Regions from separate parts of the Streptomyces sp. NBC_00996 genome, predicted to be linked through region 2. Evidence: riboswitches for the same ligand, from Rfam matches in the RefSeq annotation. Region 2 holds a riboswitch; each other region holds the start of a gene.
The links. Region 2 has a riboswitch for ZMP and ZTP ahead of OG390_RS47280 (bifunctional 5,10-methylenetetrahydrofolate dehydrogenase/5,10-methenyltetrahydrofolate cyclohydrolase). Riboswitches for the same ligand answer to the same signal wherever they lie in the genome.
Positions count from the first base shown of each region.

Region 1: linked by a shared signal. The riboswitch ahead of OG390_RS40920 (hypothetical protein) and the one ahead of OG390_RS47280 (bifunctional 5,10-methylenetetrahydrofolate dehydrogenase/5,10-methenyltetrahydrofolate cyclohydrolase) in region 2 are both predicted to bind ZMP and ZTP.
Region 3: linked by a shared signal. The riboswitch ahead of OG390_RS32050 (glycine hydroxymethyltransferase) and the one ahead of OG390_RS47280 (bifunctional 5,10-methylenetetrahydrofolate dehydrogenase/5,10-methenyltetrahydrofolate cyclohydrolase) in region 2 are both predicted to bind ZMP and ZTP.

Region 1 is NZ_CP108723.1:8,800,211-8,803,475, reverse strand. It holds gene OG390_RS40930 (type I polyketide synthase) at 1-585, shown strand, start outside; gene OG390_RS40925 (thioesterase II family protein) at 582-1,349, shown strand; ZMP/ZTP riboswitch at 1,370-1,454, shown strand; gene OG390_RS40920 (hypothetical protein) at 1,587-1,796, shown strand; gene OG390_RS40915 (SpoIIE family protein phosphatase) at 2,543-3,265, shown strand, end outside.
Region 2 is NZ_CP108723.1:10,210,824-10,214,088, reverse strand. It holds gene OG390_RS47285 (xanthine dehydrogenase family protein molybdopterin-binding subunit) at 1-1,564, shown strand, start outside; ZMP/ZTP riboswitch at 1,803-1,889, shown strand; gene OG390_RS47280 (bifunctional 5,10-methylenetetrahydrofolate dehydrogenase/5,10-methenyltetrahydrofolate cyclohydrolase) at 1,913-2,761, shown strand; gene OG390_RS47275 (CU044_5270 family protein) at 2,808-3,265, opposite strand, start outside.
Region 3 is NZ_CP108723.1:6,818,921-6,822,185, reverse strand. It holds gene OG390_RS32055 (hypothetical protein) at 1-264, shown strand, start outside; gene OG390_RS32050 (glycine hydroxymethyltransferase) at 287-1,732, opposite strand; ZMP/ZTP riboswitch at 1,764-1,851, opposite strand; gene rocD (ornithine--oxo-acid transaminase) at 2,009-3,223, shown strand.

The DNA of each region.
Region 1 (3,265 bases), 1.4 Mb from region 2:
AGCAAGCAGGCCGTCGTGCACCTCGCGCCGCATCCGGCGGAGGAGGCGTCGGAGACGGCGACCCTCCTCGCCGGTGTGGGCGAGCTGTGGGCACGCGGCGCGCGAGTGGACTTCGCCGCGCTTCAGGGCCGTCGGCCCCGGCGCCGGGTGGCGCTGCCCACCTATCCGTTCGAGCGCCGCGACCACCTGGTGCCGGCACCGCCCGAGGCCGGCACCGCCGCGGCACCGACACCGCGGGCCTCGGGCATGCCCTTCCCCGCCCCCGCCGCACCAGTGCCGCGAGCGGTCACCGGCGCGGGGGCACCGGGCGCGCCGGCAGCGGACCGCCCGCCCGTGCTGTCCGCCCTGCTCGGCGCGTTCACCCAGGCCCTCGGCTACCCCGACATCGACCCGCACGACGGTCTCTTCGACCTCGGCGGGGACTCGCTGACCGCCACGAAGCTCGCGGCCTGGGCCGCCGCCTCGTTCCACGTCACCGTCAACGCCGCCGACGTCCTGCGCTCCCAGACCCCGGCGGCCCTCGCCGCGCTGCTCGACGAGCGTGGGGCGAGGGCCGATTCCGCCGAGGAGGTTCCCACTCCGTGACCACTCCCCTGTCCTCCGCCCCACCACCCGGCGCCGCCGCTCGGCGCAGCCCCTGGCTGACCGGCCGCCCACCTGCCCAGCCTCCGCGACGCCACCTGTACTGCTTCCCCCACTCGGGTGGGCTTCCCGGTGAATACGTGCGCTGGGGGCTGCAGCTGCCGGGCACCCAGGTCTACGGGATCTGCCCGCCGGGACGCGGCGGCCGGACCCATGAGCGCCCGGTGACCGACCTCGGCACGCTGGTACGGGAGTTGCTGGCAGAGACGGAGTTCGTCCCGCCGTACGATCTCTTCGGGCACAGCCTCGGCGCGCTGGTCGTCTACGAGGTCACGCGAGAACTCGCCGCCCGAGGCCGCCCGTTGCCCGAGCGTCTCATCGTGTCGGCGTTTCCCGCGCCGCATCTACCGCGCCCCGTCACGGGACTGGCCGACAGGCCTGACGAGGAGCTGGTCGCGGCCCTGCATGAGCGCTACGGCGGCATTCCGCCACAACTGGCTGCGGACACCGAACTGATGGCAGTGCTGCTCCCCGTGTTCCGCACCGACTTCACCTTGCTGGACGGCTATTCGCACCAGCCGGGCGAACCGCTTCCGGTGCCCCTGGAGGTGGTGGGCGGGGGCACCGACGTCGTCACCGCCGACCAGCTCGGGCAGTGGGAGCAACACAGCACCGGGACCGTGCGGGTGCACCGGTTCGAAGGCGGTCATTTCTACTTCCGCGAGGAACCGACGCCGCTTCTGAACGTATTGGCGCGGCGCACCTGACACCGCCCGACCGTGGCGAGGCTGTGGGCCGTGACTGGCGCTGAGTGGAGCACCACCGGGGAGCGGTCCGACGAGACGTCGTTGCCGTGCGCCTGGACGAGTGGTCAGCAACGCCTGGGGGCAACGATGTCCGCGACTCGGGCGGGCCGCTCGCGACTGGACAGCTGAGCCGAGGGCGGCTGCGGGTCGTCAGCTGCCCGTGCGGCGCGGAGCGGCTCACGCGGATCGGACGGGATCATGTTCACGCCGGTCGCGGCACAGCTGAGCACCAGCAGCCGGTCCCCCCTCGCTGCCGACGGCCGGGGCGGGGGCTGGCGCGTCCTGCTGGTAGAAGGCGGGGATGTGGGCGGCGACCCGACACGCGATCTCCATCAACTGCCGGTGCCGAGCCGCCAGGCGCAGGAGTGTCTCGGCGCCCCCGAAGGTGACGCGCGCTGGAGCGGGTAGGAGTAGAACTGCCGCGGCAGGGCCAGGGCGGCGGCGCCGTGGTGCAGGTTGGCCGCACCAGGGCGCGGTAGGCGATCCGGGTCGCCTCGACCCGGCCCAGCGTGGTGGCCAGCAGCCGGCGGTGGCTCCGTACGGCCCGAGGGCGCACCACCGCGTCGCTGCCGGTGACCACCTCCACGGAAACGCACCCGATGGCAGGACAGACCCGGAGCATTCTTAGTATGCGATCAACCTGCCTCCGCAGGTGACTCAGAGCAGCAAGATGGAAACCGACCGCGACCGTCATGTCCGTAATCGGCTTATTCTCTCCCGTTTTCAGCCTGTATGTTGGTTCTATTCCGTCCGTGGCGGAGGTAGGTGAGGGTATGGGCCCGCGCCGGGAAGATTCTCGACCGGCCGCCGCACCAGGCGGGGTCTCGGAGACGCCATCGTCGGTCACGGAACGTCTTCGCACCCTCGCAGCCGTCGGCGAAGGCCTCAGTGCCCCGGAATCCCTGCGGCTCGGCCTCGACCAGGCTGTGGTCGCTCTCCATGGGCTGGGGGGGCTGGTGCATCAGGGCGTCCCGGGGAGCCCTGTGCTGCACCTGACGGCGCACACTGGCCTGCGCGCTGCGCTGCTCGAGGCATGGCAGGAGGTCGCACTGGAGGCTGCCGTGTCACCCGCCCGTGCCGTATGTGAGGACACCGTAGTGTGGACCGGCCCGTTTGCCCCCGGGTTCCGGCACCTTCCTACCGGGATCGGACTGGTGTCGGTCCCGCTGCCCGGCCCCAATGGGCCCCTGGGCGCCCTCACCGTCCTGACGACCACAGCGGGCGACCTTCAGGCGGAGGTTCAGCAGCTGCTCGATGCCGTGGCCCGGTGGACCGCGGAACGACTGCGGTTCCGCGACCCCCGGCGGCTCTCAGCCCCTGGGCCGCAGTGGCAGTCCGGCACCCAACTGCAGGAGGCTCTCGATGAAGCCGGAATCGGTACATGGGAGTGGGACCTGCGCACGGGGGCGGTGGTCTGGGACGAACGGTCCGCGCGCATCCTCGGTATCGCCCCGGAGATCTTCGACGGGCGGATCGACACCTGGGTGAGTCTGGTCGACCCGGACGACCTGCCGCAGGTCTTGGCGTACACCGAGGACGCGATCCGCGCCGCCGACCAGGCATACGGCGTCCAGTACCGCATACACCGACCCGACCGGGCCGTCCGATGGGTGCAGGCCCGTGGCCGAGTAGTCGTCGACCAACACCGGAACAAGTGCAGGCTGACCGGCACCTTGCAGGTCATCAGCGATGTCCGTAGCGGACCAGCCCCTGTCGGCCAGGGCCTGACTCAGGTGAGTGACGCGGTTCTGGACATCGACGGCCAGGGGCGAATCACTTCCATCAACAGCGAGGGAGAGTGCCTCCTCGGTTCCGCGGACCGGCTCGTGGGCCACGTGCTGTGGGAGGCGGCTCCTGCCGTCCCAAAGCTCGGTCTG
Region 2 (3,265 bases):
GGCGCGGATCCACATCGTCACCCCCTTCGTCGGCGGGGGATTCGGCTCCAAACTGGGCATCCATTCCGAGACGATCCTCGCAGCGCTCGCCGCCCGCGAGTTGAGCCAACCGGTCAAGGTGGCGCTGACCCGGCAGCAGATCTTCCAGCTCGTCGGTATGCGCCCCATATCCAGCCAGCGCGTTCGGCTGGGCGCGGGGCGCGATGGACGGCTGGCTGCACTCGCCCACGAGGTCACCATGCACACCAACCCCGACATCGAGTACGCCGAGCAGACCGCCGCCACGACCCGCAGCCTCTACGCCGCGCCCCACCGGTTGACGAGCCACCGGCTGAAGCCCCTGGATCTGCCGCGCGGGACAGACGTCCGCGCGCCGGGCGAAGCGCCGGGCATGCTGGCGGTGGAGTCGGCGATGGACGAGTTGGCGCACGCGCTCGGAATGGACCCGGTCGAGCTGCGGATCCGCAACGAGCCCACCGTCGATCCCGAGCGAGACGTGCCGTACAGCGACCGGCACCTGGTCGACTGCCTGCGCGAAGGCGCGCGCCGGTTCGGCTGGGAGCACCGCCCCGCCACCCCGGCGAGTATGCGTGAGGGACAGTGGTTGATCGGCTACGGCATGGCTGCCGCCATCCGCGGGCATTTCCAAGGGCCGACAACGGTGCGGATGCGGTTCGAGGCGGACGGCACCGCCGTCGTCCAGACGGACATGACCGACATCGGCACGGGCACCTACACCATCCTGACGCAGGTTGCGGCCGACGGGCTTGGACTGCCGCCCGATCGGGTGCGCATTGAGCTCGGGCGATCCGAGTTTCCCACCAGCTGGGGGTCCGGTGGCTCGTGGGGCGCCGCCAACTCGTGCACCGCGGTGGATCAGGCCTGCACGGCCCTGCGCGAGCAGTTGCTGTCCGCTGCGCGCGGCGACGCACGCTCCCCGCTGCACGGCCGGGACACGGCAGACGCCGTGTTCGCCGATGGCAACGTGCGCATCGGTGACGCGTCCGAGGCGCTGAGCGAGATCGTCCGACGCAACCACCCCGAAGGCGTGCAGGCGGTGGGCGAGACCCGCTTCATGGGCGATGATCCGAACTACACGGCCTACTCGATCCACTGCTACGGGGCCCATTTCGCTGAAGTGGGGGTCGACGCGGACACCGCCGAGATCCGTCTGCGGCGGATGCTTGGCGTGTTCTCGGTGGGCCGCGTGCTCAACGCGAAGACGGCCCGCTCACAGCTGATCGGCGGCATGATCTGGGGCGCCGGCGCGGCCCTCGAGGAAGAGGCCGTCATCGACCCGCGATCCGGCGCCTTCGTCAACCGGGATCTCGCCCAATACCTGGTGCCGGTTCACGCCGACGTCCCCGACGTCGACGCCGTCGTCCTCGACGGGTACGACGACAAGGCCAACGTCCTGGGCGCGAAGGGCGTCGGTGAGCTGGGCATCTGCGGGGCCGGTGCGGCGGTCGCGAACGCGGTGTTCAACGCCACCGGCGTGCGCGTGCGCGACTTCCCCATCACCCTGGAGAAGCTGTTGCCCGGTCTACCACCGATGGACACCTGAGTCTGTGACGACGGTGCCATTTACCGGCCCGTACGCGTGAGCCGACGGTGTCCGGACACCCATCGCCGTCGGGGCGAGCGACGAAGGCCCGGTCATGGAACCGCGGGCCCTTCGCCCGGCCCGCTGACCGAGTACCGCTGCCGGCCGGCCCAGGGAGAGCACCAGACCCGGGCCGGCCAGGCCACGGTGCGTCCGCTGGTCCAGCGGCACCGACCGGTGATCGCACAAGCTACGCTGGTCGGCGGGCCGTGACTGGCGCTGAGGTGGAGTACCACCGGGGAGCGGTCTGACGAACGGGTCTTTGCCGCGCGCCTGGGCGATTGTGTCAACAACGCTCAGGAGGAGCACATGTCCCAGGCCCAGCTCATGGACGGCGCCGGTCTCGCGCGGCGCATCGTCGAGGAGACCGCCAAGCGTGCGGCCGTCCTCAAGGACCGTACGGGCGCGGCTCCGTGTCTGGCGACGGTGCTGGTCGGCGAGGATCCCGCCTCGGCCACCTATGTGCGGATGAAGCAGAACCGCAGCCGCAAGGCGGGTATCGAGTCGAGGCACGTCGCCCTGCCCGCCCACACCACGACGGCCGAACTGATCGCCACGCTCGATGCGCTGTCCGGCGACCCGACCGTGCACGGCATCCTGCTCCAGCACCCGGTCGGACCGCACATCGACGAGCGCGCGGCGTTCGAGGCCATCACGCCGGAGAAGGACGTCGACGGTGTGACGCTGAGTTCCTATGCGGCGATGAGCTTCGGCCTGCCGGGCTTCGTGTCCTGCACGCCCGGCGGCATCATGCGGCTCCTCGACGAATACGACGTGGACCCGGCCGGCAAGCGGGCCGTCGTCGTGGGCCGCAGCGCGATCCTCGGCAAACCGGTCGGCATGCTGCTGCTCGGGCGCGACGCGACGGTGACGTACTGCCATTCGCGTACGGAGGATCTGTCCGCTGTGGTGCGCGAGGCGGACATCGTGGTAGCCGCCGTGGGGCGCGCCCGGCTGATCCGCGGTGAGGACATCAAGCCGGGAGCCGTCGTGATCGACGCGGGCTACAACTCCGGGAACGTCGGCGACGTCGACGTCGACACCGCCGTCACCCGGGCCGGTCTGATCACCCCCGTGCCGGGTGGCGTCGGCCCGATGACGATCGCGGTCCTGCTGGAGCAGACGGTGACCGGGGCCGAGCGCCAACTCGGCATCTGAGCACACACTTCGGGGACTTCGGGGACTTCGGGGACTTCGGGGTCGATCAGCGCATCCACGCGCGGTACGACATCACGTCGCCGGCCTTGACGCCGTACTCGGGATCGGCCTTGGTGACCGTGTCCTCAAGGCCGAGAACAGCGCCGGTCGCCGGGTCCAGGATCAGCATCCGGCGGCCGGAGTGGGCCTTGTCGTCGTACATGTACGCCTGTCCCGTGCGGCCCAGCCGGTCGGTGACCGCTCCGGCCGGGCGCAGTCCCCTCGCGTCGGCGAGGACACGGGCCAGCGCGGCGCTCTCGCGGGCACCGAGCGTCCAGTTGTCCAGCAATTCGGCGACGGCGTCGAGGAGTTGCGTCGTGTCCCTCGCCTCGATCGGGTCGATCTCCTCGAGGTAGGCGCGCAGCCGCGCGGCGTCGTGCGGCGGTCGCGCCCGGGGCGGCGCGTCGCTCCAGCTCGGCGGGTAAGCCTGCCTGCTCAGCACATGGCCGTCCTCGACCGTGCGCG
Region 3 (3,265 bases), 3.4 Mb from region 2:
GAGGACGACGACATCCGCTGGCATCGGGCACCGCGCTCGGTATTCGAGCAGTTGGCGGAACAGGGGAGGCTGTTCGGCTCCGGAAGCACATCGATGGCCGACACGGACCCGCATGCGGTGGAGCGTGCGAGGTGGGCGATACCCGGGCTGGCGGCCGGCCTGGTGATCGGAGTCGGCGGCACCCTTGTGATACGCGGCGCGGCGGCCCGGCAGAAAGCTGCCGGACCGCCGCGGGAACCACGACAGGAGCTGATCGACTTGTAGCCCCGGTGAGGTACCGGGTGCGTCAGCCGAGGTCGATCTCCGGGTAGAGCGGGAAGCCGGCGAGCAGGTCGGTGGCGCGGTGGGCGATCTCGTCGGAGATCTTCGGGTCCAGGACGTGCTGGGCCTTGGACGGGCTGCCCTTGGCCGTCGTGCCGGGCTCGGCGGCGGTGAGGACGCGGTCGATCAGACCGGCGATCTCGTCCATCTCGGCCGTGCCCAGACCACGGGTGGTCAGCGCGGGCGTGCCGATACGGATGCCGGAGGTGTACCAGGCGCCGTTCGGGTCGGCGGGGATGGAGTTGCGGTTGGTGACGATGCCCGAGTCGAGCAGTGCGGACTCGGCCTGGCGGCCGGTGAGGCCGTAGGAGGAGGCGACGTCGATCAGGTTGAGGTGGTTGTCGGTGCCGCCGGTGACCAGAGTGGCGCCGCGGCGCATCAGGCCCTCGGCGAGGGCGCGGGAGTTGTCGACGACGGCCTGGGCGTAGTCGCGGAACTCGGGGCGACGCGCCTCGGCGAGTGCGACGGCCTTGGCGGCCATGACATGGGGAAGGGGGCCACCGAGGACCATCGGGCAGCCGCGGTCGACCTGCTCGGCGAGGGTCTCGTCGCACAGCACCATGCCGCCGCGCGGGCCGCGCAGTGACTTGTGCGTGGTGGTGGTGACGATCTGGGCGTGCGGGATCGGGTCGAAGTCGCCGGTGAGGACCTTGCCCGCGACCAGACCGGCGAAGTGCGCCATGTCGACCATCAGGGTCGCGCCGACCTCGTCGGCGATCTCCCGCATAATGCGGAAGTTCACCAGGCGGGGGTAGGCGGAGTAGCCGGCGACGATGATCAGCGGCTTGAAGTCACGGGCGGAGGTGCGCAGGGCCTCGTAGTCGATGAGGCCGGTGGCGGGGTCGGTGCCGTAGGAGCGCTGGTCGAACATCTTGCCGGAGATGTTCGGGCGGAAGCCGTGGGTGAGGTGGCCTCCGGCGTCCAGGGACATGCCGAGCATGCGCTGGTTGCCGAAGGCATGGCGCAGCTCGGCCCAGTCGGCCTCGGAGAGGTCGTTGACGTTGCGGACACCGGCCCGCTCCAGGGCGGGGGCCTCGACGCGGGCGGCGAGGACGGCCCAGAAGGCGACGAGGTTGGCGTCGATGCCGGAGTGCGGCTGGGCGTAGGCGTGCTCGGCGCCGAAGAGTTCGCGGGCGTGCTCGGCCGCGAGGGCCTCGACGGTGTCGACGTTGCGACAGCCGGCGTAGAAGCGGCGGCCGATGGTGCCCTCGGCGTACTTGTCGCTGAACCAGTTGCCCATGGCCAGGAGGGTGGCCGGGGAGGCGTAGTTCTCGGACGCGATCAGCTTGAGCATGTCGCGCTGGTCGGCGACTTCCTGGCCGATGGCGTCGGCGACGCGGGGCTCCACGGCCCGGATCACGTCGAGAGCGCTGCGGAAGGCGGTGGATTCGGTGGAAAGGGGCTCTGGCATGACGGCCTCCGGACGTGGCGTTCAGCGTTCACGGGTCGGCCCAGGCGCACGGCACACAGTTGCTGGAGCCGCTCCCCGATGGTCGGTCCCATCCCAGCGCGCCAGTCACGGCCCCGTCGATCAGCCTACCGGGCGCGCCGGACGGCCGGGTTCCCGAGTCCACCATGCGAGCGACGATAGGAAATAGGCCACAAGCCACCCGCCGCTCGCGGGCATCACTCCCCCGTGCTCGGGAACGCGCGCCCCTCGTGCCGCACGTCAAGAAACGGAGACCCCGTGACCGCTACGGAGACGACGAAGGCGTTCATCGCCTCGGCCGACGCGCACAGCGCGCACAACTACCACCCGCTGCCGGTCGTCGTGGCGACGGCGGACGGGGCCTGGATGACGGATGTCGAGGGGCGCCGCTTCCTCGATCTGCTGGCCGGATACTCGGCGCTGAATTTCGGACATGGCAACCGGCGGCTGCTCGACGCGGCGAAGGCGCAGCTGGAGCGGGTGACGCTGACGTCGCGGGCGTTCCATCACGACCGGTTCGCTGACTTCTGCCGGGAACTGGCGGCACTGTGCGGCATGGAGATGGTGCTGCCGATGAACACGGGCGCGGAGGCGGTGGAGACCGCGGTGAAGACGGCCCGGAAGTGGGGGTACCGGGTCAAGGGCGTCCCGGACGGCAGGGCGAGGGTCGTCGTGGCCGGCGACAACTTCCACGGCCGTACGACGACGATCATCAGCTTCTCCACGGACCCGGAGGCGCGGGCGGACTTCGGCCCGTTCACGCCGGGCTTCGACATCGTGCCGTACGGGGATCTGGCGGCGCTGCGCGAGGCGGTCACCGAGGAGACGGTCGCCGTGCTGTTGGAGCCGATTCAGGGCGAAGCGGGGGTTCTGGTGCCGCCGCCCGGCTATCTCCAGGGGGTGCGGGAGGTGACGCGGGAGCGGAATGTCCTGTTCATCGCGGACGAGATCCAGTCGGGCCTGGGCAGGACCGGGCGTACGTTCGCCTGTGAGCACGAGGGTGTGGTGCCCGACATGTATGTGCTCGGCAAGGCGCTCGGTGGTGGGGTCGTCCCCGTCTCGGCCGTGGTGTCGTCCAGCGAGGTGCTCGGGGTGTTCCGGCCCGGGGAGCACGGGTCGACGTTCGGGGGGAATCCGCTGGCCTGTGCGGTGGCGCTGGAGGTGATCGCGATGCTGCGGTCGGGCGAGTTCCAGCGGCGGGCCGCCGAGCTCGGCGAGCATCTGCACCGCGCGCTGGCCCTGCTGACGGGCACCGGCCATGTCACACAGGTGCGCGGGCGCGGTCTGTGGGCGGGGATCGACATCGCCCCGGCCTACGGCACCGGGCGGGAGATCTCCGAGAAGCTGATGGACCGGGGCGTTCTCGTCAAGGACACCCACGGCGTCACGATCCGGATCGCCCCGCCCCTGGTCATCAGCAAGGAGGACCTGGACTGGGGGCTCGCCCAGCTCCGAGGCGTGCTGGGGGCGTAGTCGGTTCGGGCTCTCGCTCTCGGGCTCTCGGGCTCTCGGGCT